3 regions of the Noviherbaspirillum sp. L7-7A genome follow, and region 3 is predicted to be linked to each of the others. Evidence: predicted binding sites of a transcription regulator. Region 3 holds the regulator's gene; each other region holds the start of a gene.
What was found. The regulator sigma-54, encoded in region 3, starts transcription at its own class of promoters, with help from an activator protein. The targets are predictions, from matches to a motif close to TGGCANGNAANCTGCTTT.
Positions count from the first base shown of each region.

Region 1: KTQ42_RS04785 (GTP cyclohydrolase II) is a predicted target of sigma-54. The motif match lies at 1,256-1,273, and genes of this name have one in related genera.
Region 2: KTQ42_RS08160 (beta-propeller fold lactonase family protein) is a predicted target of sigma-54. The motif match lies at 1,564-1,581, and genes of this name have one in related genera.

Region 1 is NZ_JAHQRJ010000001.1:1,046,370-1,053,249, forward strand. Features, by position in the region: gene KTQ42_RS04775 (TonB-dependent receptor) at 1-73, shown strand, start outside; gene KTQ42_RS04780 (sensor domain-containing diguanylate cyclase) at 92-1,081, opposite strand; gene KTQ42_RS04785 (GTP cyclohydrolase II) at 1,346-2,590, shown strand; gene KTQ42_RS04790 (URC4/urg3 family protein) at 2,587-3,789, shown strand; gene upp (uracil phosphoribosyltransferase) at 3,807-4,439, shown strand; gene KTQ42_RS04800 (TetR/AcrR family transcriptional regulator) at 4,453-5,094, shown strand; gene KTQ42_RS04805 (amidohydrolase family protein) at 5,125-6,402, shown strand; gene KTQ42_RS04810 (hypothetical protein) at 6,572-6,880, opposite strand, start outside.
Region 2 is NZ_JAHQRJ010000001.1:1,794,648-1,801,527, forward strand. Features, by position in the region: gene KTQ42_RS08155 (cytochrome b) at 1-541, opposite strand, end outside; gene KTQ42_RS08160 (beta-propeller fold lactonase family protein) at 538-1,494, opposite strand; gene KTQ42_RS08165 (hypothetical protein) at 1,852-2,058, opposite strand; gene KTQ42_RS08170 (sigma-70 family RNA polymerase sigma factor) at 2,155-2,724, opposite strand; gene KTQ42_RS08175 (NHLP bacteriocin export ABC transporter permease/ATPase subunit) at 2,721-5,384, opposite strand; gene KTQ42_RS08180 (NHLP family bacteriocin export ABC transporter peptidase/permease/ATPase subunit) at 5,381-6,880, opposite strand, start outside.
Region 3 is NZ_JAHQRJ010000001.1:3,745,396-3,752,275, reverse strand. Features, by position in the region: gene KTQ42_RS17130 (KpsF/GutQ family sugar-phosphate isomerase) at 1-567, shown strand, start outside; gene KTQ42_RS17125 (HAD family hydrolase) at 567-1,103, shown strand; gene lptC (LPS export ABC transporter periplasmic protein LptC) at 1,100-1,696, shown strand; gene lptA (lipopolysaccharide transport periplasmic protein LptA) at 1,742-2,296, shown strand; gene lptB (LPS export ABC transporter ATP-binding protein) at 2,298-3,041, shown strand; gene KTQ42_RS17105 (RNA polymerase factor sigma-54) at 3,054-4,538, shown strand; gene raiA (ribosome-associated translation inhibitor RaiA) at 4,614-4,982, shown strand; gene KTQ42_RS17095 (hypothetical protein) at 5,132-5,365, shown strand; gene KTQ42_RS17090 (enoyl-CoA hydratase/isomerase family protein) at 5,564-6,664, shown strand; gene KTQ42_RS17085 (deoxyguanosinetriphosphate triphosphohydrolase) at 6,704-6,880, opposite strand, start outside.

The DNA.
Region 1 (6,880 bases), 2.7 Mb from region 3:
CTACGAGCTGGCAAGCGGCTATGCCACCGCCGGCTCGAATGTGTTCGTCGGCATCCGCTACACCCTGCGCTGATGGCCTGAGTCGGTTTTTCTAGGATCCAGACCGGCCGCCGTCGCCGGGCGCGCCCGGCACGCCCGCGGCACCGAGCTTGGCGTTGTACATCCGGATGTCGGCAATCCTGACGGCATTGGACAGCGAGCCGCTGGCCAGGCGCATCGCATGGCCGATGCCGGCGCGGATGCCGGCATCGGCCAGCGCCTGGCGGATCTTTTCCGCGGCCTGGGCGCCCTGTTGGGCGTTCACGCCGCGCAGCAGCACGGCAAAGCGGGCCGGGCCGACCCTGGCCAGGCCATCCTGCTCGCGCACATGGTCCTTGAGCACATGGGCAACCCGGTTCAGGGTATTGTCCCAGTCCACCGAACCGGCGCCGTCGGCGCTGTTTTCCGGTTCGTTCAGTTCCACCATCATCGCCAGCGCGTCGGCGCCTTCCTGCTTCAGCGCCGTTTCCTCTTCCTCCAGCAATACCTGCCAGCCGTGATGGTTAGGCAGGCCGGTCAGATGGTCGATGCTGGCCGGCGGCCGGACCCTGGCCGGCGCCGAACGCTGATCGTCGAGCTTGAAGGAATGGGCGACCAGGGTATTGATGGTGCGGGAAATGGTCTTGACCAGCTGCCGCTGGGCGGCGGTGAACGGCGGCATTGGCTCGGGGTGGATGCCGCAGATGGTGCCCAGCAGCTCGCCCCGCCATGACAGCATCGGGTAGCCGATATAGGCGCCGATCGGAATCGCGGTTCTCACCGGGGCCTCGGCCAGCACCGGGTTGGCGGCGGCATCCTCGGCAAAGCAGCAGCCGTAATGCTCCAGCACCCGAATGCACAGGGTGTCGGGCCAGGGAAAGCTGTCGCCTGCCCTGACCCGGTTCTGGGTGTCGTCGGCCTGGATCACGGTCCATGAATTGCCTGCCAGCCGTCCCACCATCCACAAGCGCATCGGCGCCACCAGGCGCAGGCAACCCAGCAGGGCAGGCAGGGATTCCTGCAGCGAGGCGTAGGGAAGCATGGCATCGATAGGCACTTTCATTGCAACTCCTTGCGGCGCTGCGGATGGCGCCGCGGTCTCCGGTCATCTTTTTTGCTGGGGCGTCCTGCACCGCCATGACCCACCTTAACGCATTGGCTCCCCTTGGGGGTGCGCCGCAACCCGCATCCGGCCTGCGGTGGGTCAAGACTGCGGTGTTTTCCGGCCAAAATTTCCAGGCACACAAACTGCTAACAGGAATAAACTTGACCGTGCAGTCAGGATTTATGTTCGTTGTACGGCCACACTCACCGAGGAGTCGCATCCATGTCCGCCCATATAGTTTTGACGTCGCATACACCCGGCCGAGGCGACAAGGCCGCCCATACCATCCGCTGGGGCGCGGCCACGCCGCAGGAGCGCGGACCCATTGTCGCCAGCGTCAGCGCCGGGCAGCACCGCAATGCCATCGGCACCCATTCCGGCGCCTATGCCATCTACCGGGCGCTGGCGGTGGCCTCCGGCAACCTCAACCGCGACCACCGGCCTGACTTCACCGATACCACGCCGGCCGAGTCGGTCGGCCCCCATCCGCAGTGGGCCGATGCCGGCAAGATCGTCTCGCTCGATCCGTATGGCCACATGGTGGCCAGCGCCTTCGAGAAGGAAATCGCCGCCGGCCTCGATATCCGCCCGACGATCGCCATCACCAAGGCGCATATCAACATGCCCGAGCTGCGCGCAGCCATCGAGGCCGGCCGCCTGAAGCCCGATGGCGAGATCCTGTTTGACAATGGCGACGCACGGGTCACCAAGGCCGCCATCGATCCGGTCTGGTATCTGCCGGGCCTGGCGGAGCGCTTCGGCATCAAGGAGAGCGCCCTGCGCCGCAACCTGTTCGAGCAGACCGGCGGCATGTTCCCGGAGCTGGTCACGCGGTCGGACCTGAAGGTGTTCCTGCCGCCGATCGGCGGCATGACGCTGTACTGCTTTGGCGACATCGAGCAACTGGGCAAGCCGGAAACCCGGGTCGCCTGCCGCGTGCATGATGAATGCAACGGCTCGGACGTGTTCGGCTCCGATATCTGCACCTGCCGGCCGTATCTGGCCCATGGCATCGAGGTCTGCATCGAGATGGCGCAGCAGGGCGGCGTTGGCCTCGTGATCTACAACCGCAAGGAAGGCCGGGCTCTGGGCGAAGTGACCAAGTTCCTGGTCTACAACGCCCGCAAGCGCCAGGTCGGCGGCGACCGCGCCGAGACCTATTTCGCCCGCACCGAATGCGTGGCCGGCGTGCAGGACATGCGCTTCCAGGAACTGATGCCGGACGTGTTCCACTGGCTGGGCATCAAGCGCATCGACCGCTGGGCATCGATGAGCAACATGAAGCATGGCGCGCTGGTGGAGCAGGGCATCGAAGTGGTGGAGCGGGTGCCGATTCCGGACGAGCTGATTCCGGCCGATGCCCGCGTGGAAATGGATGCCAAGGTGGCCGCCGGCTATTTCTCGACCATTGCGCCGGTCAGCATCGAGGAACTGGCCGTGCCCAAGGGCAGGGGGCTGGCCGAATGAGCGGCGCCGCTTCCTCCCTGCTCAGCGCGCAGGCGGTGCGCAGCCATTGCGCGCAGATCATGCGGCTGGCCGAGCGCGATGCCGCACCGTATTTCCGCTGGCATCCGGAGCAGCTGCCGCGGGCGGCCGCCTATGTCGCCGACACCATACGCCAGCGCTATCCCGACCTGAGCGTGCCTTACCACAGCCGCTGGCGGCATTTCGAGGCGGGCGGCATCGACCGCTGGCAGGCGCTGGCCAACGCTGTTCCGATGGATGCCGCCGAGCGGGCGCGGGTGCGCATCGACCTGGTGATACCGAGCGTGCTGCTGGATGCAGGCGCCGGGCCCGACTGGCATTACGACGATGCGGCCGGCGGCATGCGGCTGGCGCGATCGGAAGGCTTGGGCGTGGCGAGCCTGGCGCTGTTCGCCGGCGGCGCCTTGTCGGCCGATGCCGCGCAGCCGCTGCGCACCGATGCGGCCGCATTGGCCCGCTTCGACGCCGCCGCGCTGGCACGGGCTTTTCAGGTGGCCCCGGACAATCCGCTGGTGGGACTGGAAGGCCGGGCCGGCCTGCTGCGCCGTCTGGGCGAGGTGATGGCAGGTGCGCCGAAGCTGTTCGGAAGCCCGGCGCGCCTGGGCAACCTGTATGACAGCATTGCCGCGCGAGCCGACAATAACCGCATCGAGGCGGGCGCCGTCCTGAAGCTGCTGCTCGATGCCCTCGGGCCGGTGTGGCCGGGGCGGCTGACGGTGGACGGCGCCAATCTTGGCGACTGCTGGCGCCATCCCGGCACCGACGACGGCCTGGTGCCGTTCCACAAGCTGACCCAGTGGCTGACCTATTCGCTGCTGGAGCCGCTGGAGGAAGCCGGCCTGGCCGTCACCGGCCTGGACCAGCTGACCGGCCTGCCGGAATACCGCAATGGCGGCCTGTTGCTGGACTTTGGCATAATCACGCCCCGCGACCCTTCCTTCACCAGCCGCCTCTTGAGCGTGGACGAGCCGGCGGTGGTGGAATGGCGGGCACTGACCGTGATGGCGCTGGACCGGCTGGCCGATGCGGTGCGCGACGAGCTGGGCGTGACGGCGGCGCAGTTTCCGCTGGCCCGCATCCTGGAAGGCGGCACCTGGGCGGCCGGCCGCCGCATCGCCGCCGAGCGCCGCCCGGGCGGCGCACCGCCGGTGCGGATCGATAGCGACGGCACCGTGTTTTAACCTTTAAAGGACATCCGATGAATCCGGACTTCACCCTGATCACGCATCCGCTGATCCAGCACAAGCTGACCTTCATGCGCAGCGAGAACACCACCACCGACAACTTCCGCCGCCTGCTGCGCGAGATCAGCCAGATGCTGGCCTATGAAGTCACGCGTGACCTGCCAACCGAGCTGATCACCATCAACACGCCGCTGGCCACCATCGAGTCGCCCATCATCAGCGGCAAGAAGCTGTGCCTGGTGTCCATCCTGCGCGCCGGCAACGGCATGCTGGACGGCATGCTGGACGTGCTGCCGGCGGCCCGCATCGGCCATATCGGCCTCTACCGCGATCCGGAAACCCTGGAGCCGGTCGAGTACTACTTCAAGATGCCGGACGACATCGGTGCGCGCCTGGTGATCGTGGTCGATCCGATGCTGGCCACCGGCAATTCCGCCATTGCCGCACTGAGCCGCCTGAAGGAAAGCGGCGCCACCAGCATCAAGTACGTCTGCCTGCTGGCTTCGCCCGAAGGACTCGCCGCATTGCGCGCCGCCCATCCGGACGTGCCGGTGGTGGCGGCGGCGCTGGATGAACGACTGAACGAGCACGGCTATATCGTGCCGGGCCTGGGCGACGCCGGCGACCGCATGTTCGGCACCCGCTGACGGCCTGCGCGGCATGGAAGGCGCGGTGGCCGGGCCCGGGGAAAAGGGCAAGGGCCGCATACGCCTTGCCAACGAGGCCGACATCCTGCAGGCGGCAGAGCAGGTGTTTGCCCGCGCCGGCTATGCCGGCGCCACCATGGCCGAGATCGCCGAGCGCGCCGGCATCCCGAAATCCAACCTGCATTACTACTTCGGCACCAAGCGCGAGATCTACAGGGCAGTGCTGACGCATATCCTGGCGCTGTGGCTGGCGCCGACCGACAGCATCCGCGAGGATAACGATCCCGGCGTAGCGCTGTCGGACTACATCGAGGCCAAGATGCGCCTGACCGCCACCCATCCGGATGCCTCCCGGGTATTCGCCAACGAGGTGCTGCACGGCGCCACCGAGATCGGCGACATCCTGCGCGGCGAACTGCGCGCACTGGTGGCGCGCAAGGCGGCCGTGATCGAGCGCTGGATTGCCGACGGCAGGATGGCGCCGGTCGATCCGCGCCACCTGTTCTTCACCATCTGGGCCGCGACCCAGACCTATGCCGACTTCGAGGCCCAGGTGTGCGCCGTGCTGGATGTGGGACAGCTCGATGACCCGCAGATCGGCGCGGCAACGCGGCATCTCAAAACCCTGCTGCTGCGCGGCTGCGGCCTGGCGTAGGCACTTGGGCACCAACAACAAGGAGCAAGCATGCTGGATCTGCTGATCAGGAATTGCACCCTGGCCGACGGCCGCAACCGGCAGGACATCGGCATACGCGACGGCCGCATCGTGGCGCTGGAAGCCAACCTGCAGGCCGATGCCGGGCAGACCATGGACGCGGCCGGGCAACTGGTGACGGCGCCTTTCGTCGATGCGCACTTCCATATGGATTCCACCCTGTCCTATGGCCTGCCGCGGGTGAACCAGTCCGGCACGCTGCTGGAGGGCATTGCGCTGTGGGGCGAGTTGAAGCCCGCGCTGGCGCAGGAGGCGCTGGTGGAGCGGGCGCTGGCCTATTGCGACTGGGCGGTGGCCAGGGGATTGCTCGCCATACGCAGCCATGTCGACATCTGCGACGACCGGCTGCTGGCGGTGGAAGCCCTGCTGCACGTGAAGGAAAAAGTGCGGCCCTATCTCGACCTGCAGCTGGTGGCCTTCCCGCAGGACGGCCTGCTGCGCTCGCCGAATGCCATGCGCAACCTGGTGCGTGCGCTGGACATGGGCGTGGATGTGGTCGGCGGCATACCGCATTTCGAGCGCACCATGGCCGACGGCGCGGAATCGGTGCGACTGCTATGCGAGCTGGCCTGCGAGCGTGGCCTGATGGTCGACATGCATTGCGACGAAACCGACGACCCGCTGTCGCGCCATATCGAGACCCTGGCCTACCATGCGCAGCGGCTGGGCATGCAGGGCAGGGTGACCGGTTCGCACCTGACCTCGATGCATTCGATGGACAACTACTACGTCTCCAAGCTGCTGCCGCTGATGCGGGAAGCCGGCGTGGCCGCCATCGCCAACCCGCTGATCAACATCACCCTGCAGGGCCGCCATGACAGCTATCCCAAGCGGCGCGGCATGACCCGGGTGCCGGAACTGCTGGCGGCCGGGGTGCCGGTGGCCTTTGGCCATGACTGCGTGATGGACCCGTGGTATGGCCTGGGCAGCGGCGACATGCTGGAAGTGGCGCACATGGGCCTGCATGTGGCACAGATGACCGGGCAGGAAGCGATGAAGCAATGCTTTGCGGCCGTCACATCAACCCCTGCCGCGATCCTCGGCCTGGAAGCCTACGGCCTGGCGCCGGGCTGCCGCGCCGACCTGGTGCTGCTGCAGGCGCGCGACCCGGTAGAGGCGATCCGGCTGCGGGCGACGCGGCTGGCGGTGCTGCGTGGCGGCAAGCTCATTGCCAGTAGCCCTCCGGCCGTGGCGCGGCTGGACTTGTCAGGAAGGCCGAAGACCACCAGCTTCCAAATTCGCCTCTAGGTGCAGACCTTTGGACTGTTTGCTGTGCCTGCTGACTGATAGCTGTCGATACGGATTTGCAAGCGGGTCACAGGCTACCTTGTTGCGGCTCTGAATGCCTTCTGCACGTCACGGGCTGATGAATGAAGGAATGATTTCAGCGCCGGCAACAACAGATATGGCATGCATTTCAAGGGCCAAGGCCGCGCCAGGTGTCTTTCAACTCGCCCAAGTCGTGCAATTTCTGCGTAGTTTCGTTGTATTTTTTCAGAATTCTGTCGCCCTCGGATTTGCTGTTCCCATGACGTAGATAAGCAGCACGCAGCCGCCGTTCCTCGCGGAGCAAGTTATCGACTTCCGTACTGGATGCTCCGTTAATTTGTTCGAGGTCCTGCGTGTCCAGTACATGGTTGCCATGGTTTGCCTCTTGAGTGGAGCCGAAGGAAGTTGTCATGCCTCGACCGCCTGGGCTCGTGATTTCCTTTGGGAAGCTGTCATA
Region 2 (6,880 bases), 2.0 Mb from region 3:
CGCGGTCGATCAGCAGGTGCTTCAGTGCCGCAAGCACATGGATGGCAATGAGCACGGCCAGCACGAATCCAACCGCTTCATGCACGCCACCAAAGAAGCCGCGCAGCGCCTTGTCTTCCCAGCCCCAGTTGGGCAGTTCGATGCCGAAGAACTTCACGCCGTACTTGCCGAACGAGGAGCCGAGGTAGCCCGACAGCGGCTGCAGCAGGATGCACAGGTACAGCAGCCTGTGGCTCCAGGCGGCAGCCACCGCCTGCCAGCGCGGCATGGCCACTTCGAGCGGTGGCGGCTTGTGGGTCAAACGCCAGCCCAGCCGCACCAGCACCAGCACCAGTGCCAGCACGCCGAAGGACTTGTGCAGGTTCACGTAGAAGCCGCGCGCAGGTGTATTGCGCGGGATGTCTTCCAGCGAATAGCCCAGCACCAGCATGCCAATGATCAGCACTGCCAGCAGCCAGTGCAGGGCCATGGCCTGCCAGGTATAGCGTGCAACAGGCCTGGCCTGCGGCTGCAGCGCCTTTTCTTCGACAATGGCATTCATTGGATCACGACTCCCCATGGCATTTCGCCGACGCTGATTTCCTTGCTGACCGTATTGCTGGCAGTGTCGATCACCGACACCGAATTGGACCGGCCATTGGCCACATAAAGCTTGCTGCCGTCCGGCGTGATCGCCATGTTCCACGGCCGCTTTCCGACTGGAATGGTGGCTACGACCGCATTGCTGGCGGTGTCAATCACCGACACGCTGCCATCCTTGCCGTTGGACACGTAGACGCGCTTGCCATCGGGCGCCATGGTGACGCCATTAGAAAAATTGCCCGCCTTGATTTCCTTGATCACCTTGCGGCCGGGCACATCGATCGCATACACCGTGCTTGCCAGTTCGCAGGCGACATAGGCAACCGCGCCGTCAGGCCGGAAGGCGATGCCGCGAGGGCGCATGCCGACCTTGATCGACGCCACCTGCTTGCGCTGCCCTACATCCACCATATCCACGCTGTCGGCTTCCTCGGCGCTGACCAGCAGCAGCTTGCCGTCGGGACTGAATACGGCATGCTCCGGATTCTTGCCTTCCGTCGTGACGGAAAACACCTTTTGTCCTGTGGCGACATCGATGAAGCTGACCGCATTGCTGACCTCGCTTGCCGCGACGATCCAGTCGCCGGCCGCGGAAGCCGACACGCCCTCCGGCGACTCGCCGAGCGCCACCGTTCCACTTGGCTTGCGGCTGGCCAGGTCGATCACCACCAGGGCATTGGCTGGCTGGTCGCTGACATAGAGCCGGTTTCCGGCAATAGCCAGTCCGCGTGGCTTGCTGCCGGCCTTGATGTCGGTGACTACGCTGTCGTTGGCAATATCGATCACCGACACGGTGCCCGACTTCTCGTTGGGCACGTAGGCGAACGGGCTGGCCAGTGCAAGGCCGGGCAAAAGCAATGCGCTTCCCAGCATTCGCAGCACGATGGAAAACTTCATGGGGCGCTGAATCATTGGGTCTCCTGGTTTTTTTATTGATGACGCCGGTTATGGCAACGCAAGGCCGGGCCTTAAGGACGAAACAGTGCAAGCGCCATGCCACCAACGCGATGTCATTAAGCAGCGCAACCATTGCGCCGAGTGTCGCGACAGTGTACTGCGTTCAAGGAAAAGGGACCAACAGTGGCACCGCAGGCAGGTGCGAGACATTCAGAAGGAGAAATGGAGCGGGTGCGGCATGAACGGCGTGGGGCGGCTAGGGTTGGCGTGGGGCTCGATCGCTGTATTGGCCAGCGGGCCATGCGCTTGGCGGTCAAGCCCGTATCGCCGGCCCGGGCTTTTGCAACTTGCGGGAACCGGCTAACAGAATGATCATTCGTCCTTACCGCCCTTCCGCTCCACATTTAAAGCCTTGCCGGCGGCGGCAAGCCATTCCAGGTCGGCGTCCGACAGCGTGTTCGTCTCCGCCTGCATGCGGCGCTTCAGCTTGTCCAGTCCGTCCCGCGGCGGCGGGGTGCGGGCATAGGAGGCCGCCAGGTCTGCCAGCAGGTGGTCTAGTTTGGATTCCTTGTCGTTCATGTTGGTGTCCTCGGTAAAAGTCGATGAAAGCGGTGTAGCAGACATGTTGAGCAACTGCCTTTGGCGTTTCGTTCCGCCTGCGGCAACCGCGCAGGACTACAAATGACGCCCCATGTCTTCCATCAGCTTGGTCTTGGCGCGCGAAAGCCGGCTTTTCACCGTTCCTGAAGGAATACCCAGCATGCTGGCAACATCTTCAAGCAGCATGCCTTCCAGCTTGACCATGACCATGACTTCCCGCATGTCATCTGGCAATCGGTCTATGGATTGCTGCAACGCGATCATGGCCTGCTTGCGCTGATATTGCGATTCCGGTTCGATATCATGCCCACCTGGACGTTCCAGGTAAAGCGACTCGTCCAGTTCCACATCATTCAGGCGTTTCTTGACCACCCGGTTGTGATGATTGCGTGCCAGGTTAAGCGCAATCCCAAGCAGCCAGGTGGAAAACTGTGACCCTGCCCGATATCCAGGCAAGGCGCGCCATGCCGCGAGGAAGGTCTCCTGTGTCAATTCCTCGGCGTCATCCCGGTTCTTTACCCATTTGAGCAGGAAGCGCCATACCCTGCTGTAATAGGCTTCCATCAGCTTGTTAAATGCGTCCTGATTGCCGTTACGGGCCTGTTCGACCCATTTATCACCTTCACCCAGCAGCAGCTTGCTCATAAAAGTTGCCTTTCAGCCAGTGTTTTGAAACGACCGTTCAATGCCATCAATTCCTGGTAAGTCCCGCTCTCCACAATCCGTCCTCGCTCAATAAAGAAAATACGGTCCGCTCCGGCAATCGTTGTAAGACGATGCGCTACGACGATTCTGGTGGCTTTCAAGGTGGCAATACTGTTTGTCACAGTTGCTTGTGTGCGGTTATCGAGGGCACTGGTTGCCTCGTCCAGTAAAAGAATGGCTGGTTTGTTGACAATGGCACGCGCGATCATCATGCGTTGGCGTTGCCCTCCAGAAATTGTGGTCGCGCCATCGTTGATCATCGTATGCATGCCCATAGGCATGGCCTTGATATCCTCATCCAGGCCGGCCATCCGAGCGGCTTCCCAGGCGTCTTCCATGGCCAGGGGCGCCGTGCCGACAATATTCGTAAACATGTCGCCTGCAATCAGTTTTCCACTCTGGAGCACGGTACCGATCTGCCGCCGTATCGCAACCTTGTCCAGCCCCGACAAATCCTGGCCATCGTAGTAAATCGCTCCTGAGCGCGGAGTTTCGAAACCCAGCAACAAACGCAGCAAAGTGGACTTGCCACAGCCTGATGCGCCAACCAGAGCGATGAACTCTCCGGGGCGGATGGTGATGTTGATATTGCTGAGCACATCGGGCCCATCAGCCCCGTAACCGAATGACAGTGCGCTGATGTCGATTGCGCCAGTCAACTTGCCAGGAAAATGCGCGCTCGCGACGGCTTCGGGAATGGCCTGAAGTATCGGCCGCGCCCTCTCGTAAAGCGGGATCACGCTAAGGCTGCTGGTCAGGGCGCTGCCCAAGGCCATGGAAGCGCCAAGAAACTGGCCGAAAGCGGCGCTGAAGGCAAGAAATTCGCCCGCACGCATGTCGGGCAACAGAAACGCGACCGCACCGAACAGCAGAATGCTGCATAGGAGACCGAAACCGGCATCGAAAGTGGCATTTGTGTTGCCTATCCGATGGATGCGCATATCCAGCGCCTTTTGTTGTGCAAACAATCCGGCCCAGATGGAAAAGGCGCGTCGTTCCGCGCCATTGGCTCGCAGCTTCGCGATGCCCGTGAGTATCTGGTATACCTGGCTGGCGATACGCCCGGACAGGGCGGCGCTCTGACGCTCGATGAGTAGCGCCCGATAGTTCATCACCAAGGTCCAGGACAGTTGCACGCCAACCAGCAAGATGGCCATTACCGCAAGTCGCAGGTCCAGAAAAAACAGATAGAACAGGCTGAACAAGCCGAACACCCAGCCAAAGATTGCACTTTCGACGGTATTACCGATGGTTTGGAGTGCAGCATCGATACCCATGGCCCGCTGCGCCAGGTCACCTGCCTCGTGATCCCGGAAGAAAGCCACAGGCAGCCCCAGCAGCCGTTGGATGACGCCGCATTGCACGCTGTTGCCTAGACGGGTACGGATGCGCATCGTGGCAAGGACACGACAGAAGGTAAATGCAGTCATGCAGATGCCGGTGATGAACAGCAGCGCAATCACTTGTCCAAGCTCGTCGCGTTCCGCGGAGGGCAGTACGGAATCGGTCAGAACCTGCATGATCATCGGAGTAACCATGCCAGCGGCACCACCTGCCAATCCAAAGGTGAGAAGCCTCAAGCGATCATGACTGCTGCCGGTCAGCCCGAACCAGACCAGGTCCTTGAACCGAAGCGCCGTGCCTGGCAAGGAGGGATACAACTGGATCGCATGCGTCATCAGGGTACTGGCCGCGCCGGCATCCACATTGCATGTTGTTCCGGCCTCCGGGTCGTTTAATACATAGCCGCTCGCATCCGGGATCAATGCGACCGGCCTTTGATCCACCTCACGAAAGGCGAGCAGCACGCCGTGATCCTGGCGCCACCAGTGCGGGCCGTTCAACTTGACACGCCGCTGAATTAACTGATGTTCACGGCAAAAGTTTTCCATCCAGCGCTCGCTACCCGATGCTGTCAAGGCTACTGATTTCAGATTGGCGGCGGCAATTCCTGAAGCACGCAGCACGAGCGCGCAGGCTGCCTGCAGCGGATTGCCAGCCACCGCAGGCAGTGCGGTTTCAGAGGTCGACAGTACCTGCGCCACCTTTGACAGCGCATGCTGCATCTGCTGCAGCTCCGCCAGCGCACCGTGCTGGAGTTGCGCATGTTCGCGGGACTGCAAATGGCTGGCCTGTTTGTCCAGCGCACTCAACAGCGCAAGATGATTTGCCTTTTCCTGAATTGCTTCCTCAGGCAAACCGGGTACCGCGCGCAAGAGCGTCCGAAACCAGCCCTCCTTCAGTTGTCGCAGGGCCTGTTCTGCATCCTTGTTGCCTGCCACGCCTTCGCCTGCGTTTTCAAGGCGTATCCATGCGGTGCGCGAGAGGGCGACGGCCAGCAATGCCGAATCAGGCGACCCGGGCCTGTCAAGGATAAGTTCGCCCGGCTTGATACGACATACATGACGCCGCAACCCAGCCGGTACGCCATCCACAATGGCTACATGAAACAGGTCGACTCCACCCTCCTCCACCAGCCATACCGTATCGCTGATGCCTAGCACGACCGGTTCCAAAGCGAGCGGAAACTCCTTTTTCCCATAAGGTGCGAGCAACTGCACCGCATTTGCCGTCACTCCGGCGTTTTCCATGGCCATCATGCTGCAATCTCGCCAACCAGTGCTGCGTAGGCGCCTGCACGGCGCAGAAGTGCGTCATGGGTGCCCCGTTCGACGATACGCCCGTGGTCCAGCACGATGATTTCATCACAGTCGCGGATGGTGGAGAGGCGGTGCGCAACGATCAGGCAAGTACAGCCGCGACGGCGCAAGTTGTCGTCAATTTCTTTTTCGGTGGCCGTGTCAAGGGCCGCGGTCGCTTCGTCAAGCACGAGAATGCGCGGATTGCCAGTCAGCGCGCGGCCGATCTCAAGACGCTGCCGCTGGCCGCCGGAAAAATTGCTGGCGCCTTCCGTTACCTGGGTATCGTAGCCGCCAGTGCGGCTGGCGATGGTGTCATGAATTGCCGCATCATGCCCGGCACGCACGAGATCCGGCTCTGACATGCTTCCATCCCATAGCGTGAAGTTGTCGCGAACCGTACCCGAGAACAGATAAATATCCTGATCCACGCCAGCCAGACTGGCACTGAGCACACGTGGGCTAATGTCGCCTCGACGACGCCCGTCAAACAGGATTTCGCCAGACCACGGCTGATGCAAACCCATCACCAGTTTTGCCACCGTGCTCTTGCCGCTTCCTGATGAGCCGACCAGCGCAACGCGCTGGCCAGAGGCAAGGCGGAGGCTGAAGTCCTCCAGCAAGGGCGGCTCCAGCCGGCTGTAGCCGAAACTGACATGACGCAACTCCAATGCGCCCTGCAGTTTTTCCTCCAGCGCATGCGCCCCCTGTTCCGATGTACCCGTCGGCGCATCCGACGCTGCGAAACGTGGATCAACCGGATAACGCAGCGTGTCATCCAGGCGCTTGAGGTCAGCGTCGGCTTCCTGCAATCTGCCAGTCAAGCCCAGTAGATTGTTGACGGGGCTGGAAAAGGACGCCATCAGACTCTGGAATGCAATCAGCATCCCGATGGTGATTTCGCCTGACATGACGCGCAACCCGCCCAGGCCGAGGATACAGGTGGTAACAGCTAGCGAAACCAGCATGGGCAGGAGGCCCAGGAGCTGGGTGTAGAACATCAGGTCTTGCTCGGTATTGTTGGCGCCTGCCTTCAGGCCTGACCAGCGGTTAAAGAAATCGGCCTCGCCGCCTCCTGCCTTGATCGTTTCAATGGTCTGAAGGCCACCGACCAGCGTGGCACCCAGCTTGGCGCGCTGCTGCTGCAGGCGCATGGTGTGGTCGCGTCGCTTGCGTGAAATCACAGCAAGGAAAAGCACATTCACCATGGTTAGTGCAACACCAATCATAGTAAGCAGCACATCGTAGGAAAGCATGATGGTCAAATAGAACACCAGCGTGACCAGGCTCACGACATTGACCGCAAGCTCCCCGGAAACCAGGCGCGCGATGCTGTCGTTGATGCCAACCCGCTGGCCAATGCCGGCGGCGTGCCGCTGACTGAAGAACTCGATTGGCAAACGCAACAGATGCCAGAAGTAGTTAGCCGATGTCGTAAGCGAGAGACGGGTTTCAAG
Region 3 (6,880 bases):
AACGTGCACCTGAACACGGCGGTGGCCAAGGAAGCCTGCCCGCTGAATCTCGCGCCTACGGCCAGCACCACAGCCACGCTGGCGCTCGGCGATGCGCTGGCCGTGGCGCTGCTCGATGCGCGCGGCTTCAGGGAAGAGGATTTTGCCCGCTCCCATCCCGGCGGCGCGCTCGGGCGGCGGCTGCTGACCCATGTGCGCGATGTCATGCGCAGCGGCGACGCCGTGCCCAGGGTAACGCCGGAGGTGTCGCTCAACGCGGCGCTGCTGGAAATCAGCCGCAAGGGCATGGCCATGACCGCCGTGGTCGATCCGCAGGGACGGCCGATCGGCGTGTTCACCGACGGCGACCTGCGTCGCCTGATCGAGCAGGTGCAGGACTTCAGCAAGATCGTGATTGCCGACGTGATGCATGCCGGCCCGCGCAGCATCGGGCCCGACCAGCTGGCGGTAGAGGCGGTTGAAATGATGGAGCAGCATCGCATCAACCAGTTGCTCGTCACCGACAGTGACGGCATCCTAGTCGGCGCCCTGCACATCCATGACTTGACCCGCGCAAAGGTGATCTGATGCAGCAGTCAATCGAGGAAAGCATGGCGCGGGCACGCCGCATCCGGCTGATGGTGTTCGATGTCGATGGCGTGCTGACCGACGGCAGCCTGCATTTCGGCGCAGACGGCGAAATGATCAAGACCTTCAACGTGCTCGATGGACACGGCATCAAGCTGCTGCAACAGTCGGGCGTCATCACCGCCATCATCAGCGCGCGCCAGTCGGCGCTGGTGGCGCGGCGTGCGGCCGATCTCGGCATCACCCATGTCCAGCAGGGCGTGCATGACAAGCTGTCGGGCTTTCAGGCGCTGCTGGCCGAATGCGGCGTCGCGGCTGAAGCGAGCGGCTTCATCGGCGACGACGTGATCGACCTGCCGGTGCTGACCCGCGTGGGCTTTGCCGCCAGCGTGCCGAACGGCCACCCCGAAGTGCGCTCGCGGGTGCACTACGTCACCAATGCCGGCGGCGGCCGCGGCGCCGTGCGCGAACTGTGCGACTTCATCCTGCGCGCGCAGGGCAACTACGAGGCGGCGCTGGCGCCGTATCTGAGATGAAGCAGGATCGCCGCCGCTTCAGCATGGCGCCCATGCTGCTGCTGGCCACGCTGCTGGCGCTGGGCAGTTTCTGGCTGCTGCAGATCACGCGCGCGCCGGACAACAGCGCCGGCCCGGCGGCGGCGCGCACCGAACCCGATTACTACGTCGACAATTTCAATTTCGTGCGGCTGTCTGCCACCGGCGAGGCGCAGTACAACATTTCCGGCAAGCGCATGGTGCACAATCCGGCCGACGACACGCATACGATCGATTTGCCCGTCATTAACAGCCTTGCCCGCGAGAGGCCGCCAATGACAGCGCGCTCGGAGCGGGCTATCGTCGAACCGGGCGGCGTCAAGATTCACATGTACGACAATGTCAAGCTGGATCGCCCGAAAACGCCGCAGGCGGAAAATTTCCATCTGGAGTCCGACTACCTGATGGTATTGCCCGACGAAGACATCATGCGCACCGACAAGCCGGTGCGCCTTACCCTGGGCGGCTCGACGCTCAACGGCGCCGGCATGGTAGCCAACAATGCCACCGGCGAACTCAGCCTGGCCAGCCGGGTGCAGGCAACCCTGCCGCCGCGCCAGACCGCCATCCGCTGAAAGCGCGACTGGAAAATCAACAACGCATTACCTTAGAGAAGAGTGATGAAACAACTCCACGCATGGTTCATTCTGCTGATAGGCATGGCCGCGGCAGGCAGCTCGCTGGCTGAAAAGGCCGACATGACCAAGCCCACCAACATCGAGGCCAACCAGATGGCCTACGACGACGTCAAGCAGATCAACACCTTTACCGGCAATGTCGTGCTCACGCGCGGCACCCTGATCCTGAAGGCCGACCGCATGGTCGTCACCCAGGACCCGGCCGGCTACCAGTACGCCACGGTCTACGCCAAGCGCGGCGAGAAGGCCACCTTCCGGCAGAAACGCGATGGCGGCCCCAATCTCTGGATAGAAGGCGAAGCCGCCGACCGCATCGAGTACGACACCAAGACCGAGGTCGCGAAGTTCTACGTCAGCGCCAGGATTCGCCTGCTGGAAGGCGCCAGTCCGACCGACGAGGTCGAAGGCGAATTCATTTCCTACGACAGCAAGCAGGAGTTCTACTCGGTCAACAACACGCCCAGCAGCAACAGCAAGGCCGGCGCCGGCCGCATCAAGGCCATCATCCAGCCACGCAACGACACCAGGGCGCCTTGAGATGGAAAACAGCATCCTCAACGTGCAGGGCCTGCAGAAGAGTTATGGCGCGCGCCAGGTGGTGCGCGACGTCTCCCTGCATGTCGAAAGCGGCCAGGTGGTGGGACTGCTCGGCCCGAATGGCGCCGGCAAGACCACGTCGTTCTACATGATCGTCGGCCTGGTGCCCTCCGACGCCGGCACCATCGACGTGGACGGCGTCGACATCTCGCGCCTGCCTATCCACCGCCGCGCTGTGCTGGGCCTGTCCTACCTGCCGCAGGAAGCCTCGGTATTTCGCAAGCTCACCGTCGAGGAAAACATCCGCGCGGTGCTGGAGCTGCAGCGCTACGAGGGCAAGCCGCTGTCGAAGGAGCAGATCGCGAACCGGCTCAATGCCCTGCTCTCCGAACTGCAGATCGAAAAGCTGCGTGACAACCAGGCGATGTCGCTGTCCGGCGGTGAACGCAGGCGTGTAGAAATCGCGCGCGCCCTGGCCACCAGCCCGCGCTTCATCCTTCTGGACGAGCCCTTTGCCGGCGTCGATCCGATCGCCGTCATCGAAATCCAGCGCATCGTGCGTTTCCTCAAGGAGCGCAATATCGGCGTGCTTATAACGGACCACAATGTCCGCGAGACGCTGGGCATTTGCGACCATGCCTACATCATCAATCAGGGCGTGGTGCTGGCCAGCGGCCGCCCGGACGACATCATTGCCGACGAGTCGGTGCGCCGCGTCTATCTCGGCGAGCACTTCCGGATGTAAGAAAAGGCACAAATGAAACAGACACTTCAACTCCGCGTATCCCAGCATCTTGCGCTGACGCCGCAACTGCAGCAGTCGATCCGGCTGCTGCAGCTCTCAACGCTGGAACTGCATCAGGAACTGGAACAGATCCTGTCGGAGAATCCGCTGCTTGAACGTCTGGATGATCCGCTTGACCATTCGATCAGGCTGCTGGCCGACGGCTCCGTCAGCAGCGCACCCACCTCCACGCCAAGCAGCGACGCACCCGCTTCCGATGCCGCCCCTTCCGCGGAAGGCGAAGGCGGCTTCGAGGCCGGCGAAGGCGGCGGCGAAAGCAGCGATAGCGGCGCCGATGCCGACTGGAGTTTCGACGACGTTGCGCGGACGTCCAAGGCGCCGGAAGACGACGACGCCCGTCCCCAGATGGAAGCGCATGAGCTGACCCTGCGCGAGCATCTGCTGGAACAGATGCGCGTGACCGTCCAGAATCCGCGCGACCGCGCACTGGTTGAACTGGTCATCGATGCGCTGGATGACAACGGTTATCTGACCGAGCCGCTGGAGGAGATCCACGCGCGACTGCCGGAGGAACTGGAAGTCGAGATCGAGGAGCTGTCGATGGCGCTGAAGCTCTTGCAAAGCTTCGACCCGCCCGGCGTCGGCGCGCGCGACGCGTCGGAATGCCTGGCGCTGCAGATCAGGCGCATGCCCCGCGTTCCCATGGTGACGCGCCGCACCGCGCTGCAGATCGTCGAGAAGCACTTGCAGCTGTTTGCCCAGCGCGACTTCAACAAGTTGAAAAAATCCCTGGACTGCGACGAGGAGGACCTGCGCGAGGCCCAGGTAGTGATCCGGCAATGCAATCCGCATCCTGGGGCCATGTTCGCCAGCGACGCATCCGACTATGTCGTGCCCGACGTGATCGTCAAGCGCGGCAAGAACGGCTGGCAGGTGACACTGAATCACGAGGTGATGCCGCGCCTGCGCGTCAATGCGCTGTATGCCAACATCCTCAAGCAGAGCAAGGGCGAAGGCTCGATGAGTTCACAGCTGCAGGAAGCGAAATGGCTGATCAAGAACATGCGCCAGCGTTTCGATACCATCCTGCGCGTGGCCCAGGCGATTGTGGACCGCCAGCGCAATTTTTTCTCTCATGGCGCCGTGGCAATGCGACCTCTTGTGTTACGAGAAATAGCTGATACACTGGGTTTACACGAAAGCACCATCTCGCGTGTGACAACACAGAAATACATGCTCACGCCGCATGGCATGTTCGAGTTGAAGTACTTCTTTGGCAGCCATGTTGCAACCGATGCAGGCGGCGAAGCCTCATCGACTGCAATCCGGGCGTTGATCAAACAACTCATAGGAGCCGAAGACCCGAAGAATCCATTTTCCGATAGTCGCATCGCAGAAATGCTGGCGGAACAGGGTATGGTCGTGGCACGCCGTACCGTCGCAAAATATCGGGAAGCCCTGAAGATCCCTCCAGTCAACCTGCGCAAGTCCTTGTAGTTTTTTGCAGCATGTAACTCGCTGACATGTTTCATCTTCAGTGAAACCTCTGCCGGCCTTTCACAGGAGCGTAGTATGAATCTCACCATCAGTGGACATCATCTCGAAGTGACTCCCGCAATTCGTGAATACGTGCAAGGCAAGCTTGAGCGGATCAAGCGCCATTTCGACCATGTCATTGATATAGCGGTCATCTTGGCCGTTGATAATCTCCCTGAGAAAGAAAGGCGCCAGCGCGCCGAGATCACCCTGAGGCTACGGGGCAAGGATGTGCATGTGGCCAGCATTGCGCAGGACCTGTACGCCGCCATTGATACGCTGATCGACAAGCTCGATCGCCAGGTCTTGAAATACAAGACCAGGATCCAGGACCATCAGCATGCCGGCATCAAGCGCATGATCGAGGAAGATAGTGACGGCACCGCGGCGGCACCGGCTGCCTGAGCCACACAGCGCATTCCCGTAAAATGCATGAACGCAGGGCGCTCCAAGCGCCTTGCATAAAAAACCACAGTTCGAAAATACTGTTTATACATACAGTACTTGTGATACATTAACGCCATGTTCAACGTTTCTGCCCTGGAGAAGACGTCATGGCGCAATTCAATACTACCGCAAGCAATCCCCTTTACCTCGATCAGGCACCAGCCGGCTTCATGCTGCGCGTAGGCCGCCGAGAAATGCGGATCCGCCGCGAAGTGCGGAAAAATCAATACAGCGTCAATCCCATCATTGATTGCCGCCCTGGCGATGATCCCGGCCACCTGCAAATGCTGCTGTTCAATCGCTGGACTGTGGTTCTGGCCAAGGCAAGCGCAGCACATTAAATTTCTGCAGACCGGTATCCGCACGCTCGGAGGCCGGTTCACATCAGGCTGCGTTTCCTGAATGTTGCTAAACTATGCACCTTCATTAACGCGCCTGACAACGAAGCACAAGGGAATTTCCTGGAGACGGCCGGCACAGGTGGTCTGGCTTTAAGGATGGCAAAGGCATTTTTGTCAGGCGCTTTTGACCAGGCCAATATGAGCGGACACCTTACCGGCACAATAAGAAACCATATCGGTTTCATGACCCTTGATCGGGCCAAGGCATTGAATGCCTTATCGCTGGACATGATAAGAGCGCTCACTGCGCTTCTGCGTGAATGGCAAGCCAACGAGGATGTCTTCGCAGTCGTCATACGATCAAGCAGCCAACGGGCTTTCTGTGCGGGTGGCGACATCCGGTTCTTTCATGAAGTCGGCACGGCGGGTCCCGCTGGCGGCAGCGCATTGCTGGAAGATTTCTTCACCGAAGAATACGCACTGAATCACCTGATTCATCATTACAGCAAGCCATACATTGCGCTGATGGACGGGATTGTCATGGGCGGCGGCATGGGAATATCGCAAGGTAGCGCACAGAGCCAGTTACGCATCGTGACTGACAAGACCGCGATGGCGATGCCTGAAGTGCATATCGGTCTGTTCCCGGATGTAGGCGGCGGCTATTTCCTTTCCCGTCTGCCAGGCAAGCTGGGCGTGTGGCTGGGGCTGACTGGACAAACCATCGCCGCCGCCGATGCGCTCTACGCCGGACTGGCCGATCTCTTTCTTCCCTCGGCCGCACTGCCGGAACTGCTGACCATGCTTGAGACGGAGCCAATGGCAAGCGGCAAGCAGATTACGGAAAGAATAAGCCGCTTTGCAGCGCCCTATCGTTCCGAAGCCGATCCCGAGAACAGCATGCTGGCCCGGCAGCGGGCGGAAATCGACCGTCACTTCGCGCATGACAGCATCGCCGCCATCATGACTTCGCTTGCGGGCGATAACAGTGACTTTGCAGACAAGTCATTGAGCGCGATGCATCGCGGTTCTCCTTTGCTGCTGTGCGTGACGCTGGAGCAGTTGCGACGCGGTGCCACGCTGTCAGTGGCCGATTGCCTGCGCATGGAACGCGTGATGATCCGACGCTCGTTCGAAGGCACCGAAGTGCTGGAAGGCATACGGGCGCGGGTGATTGAAAAGGACAATGCGCCGCGCTGGATGCCAGCCAATGTGGCGGAAGTCAGCGCCGAGCAGGTCAGCGCCTATTTCGTGGAGGCCTGGCCTGATTACGCCCATCCGCTACGCGATCTAGCCTGATTGAATTACTTGCCCGCCGTGCCATCGCGCACGGCGGCTTCAGGTTTCCTCGATGGCAAACAGGCGCCTGTGTTCACGCATTGCATAACGGTCGGTCATGCCCGCTATGTAATCCGAGACGCTGCGTGCCTGCAAGGCAGTGTGCTGCGCTTCATCCACGCCAGCATCGCGCGCAAGCTGATAGGAAGGCGGGAGAAGCGCCGGTTCCTGCATGAA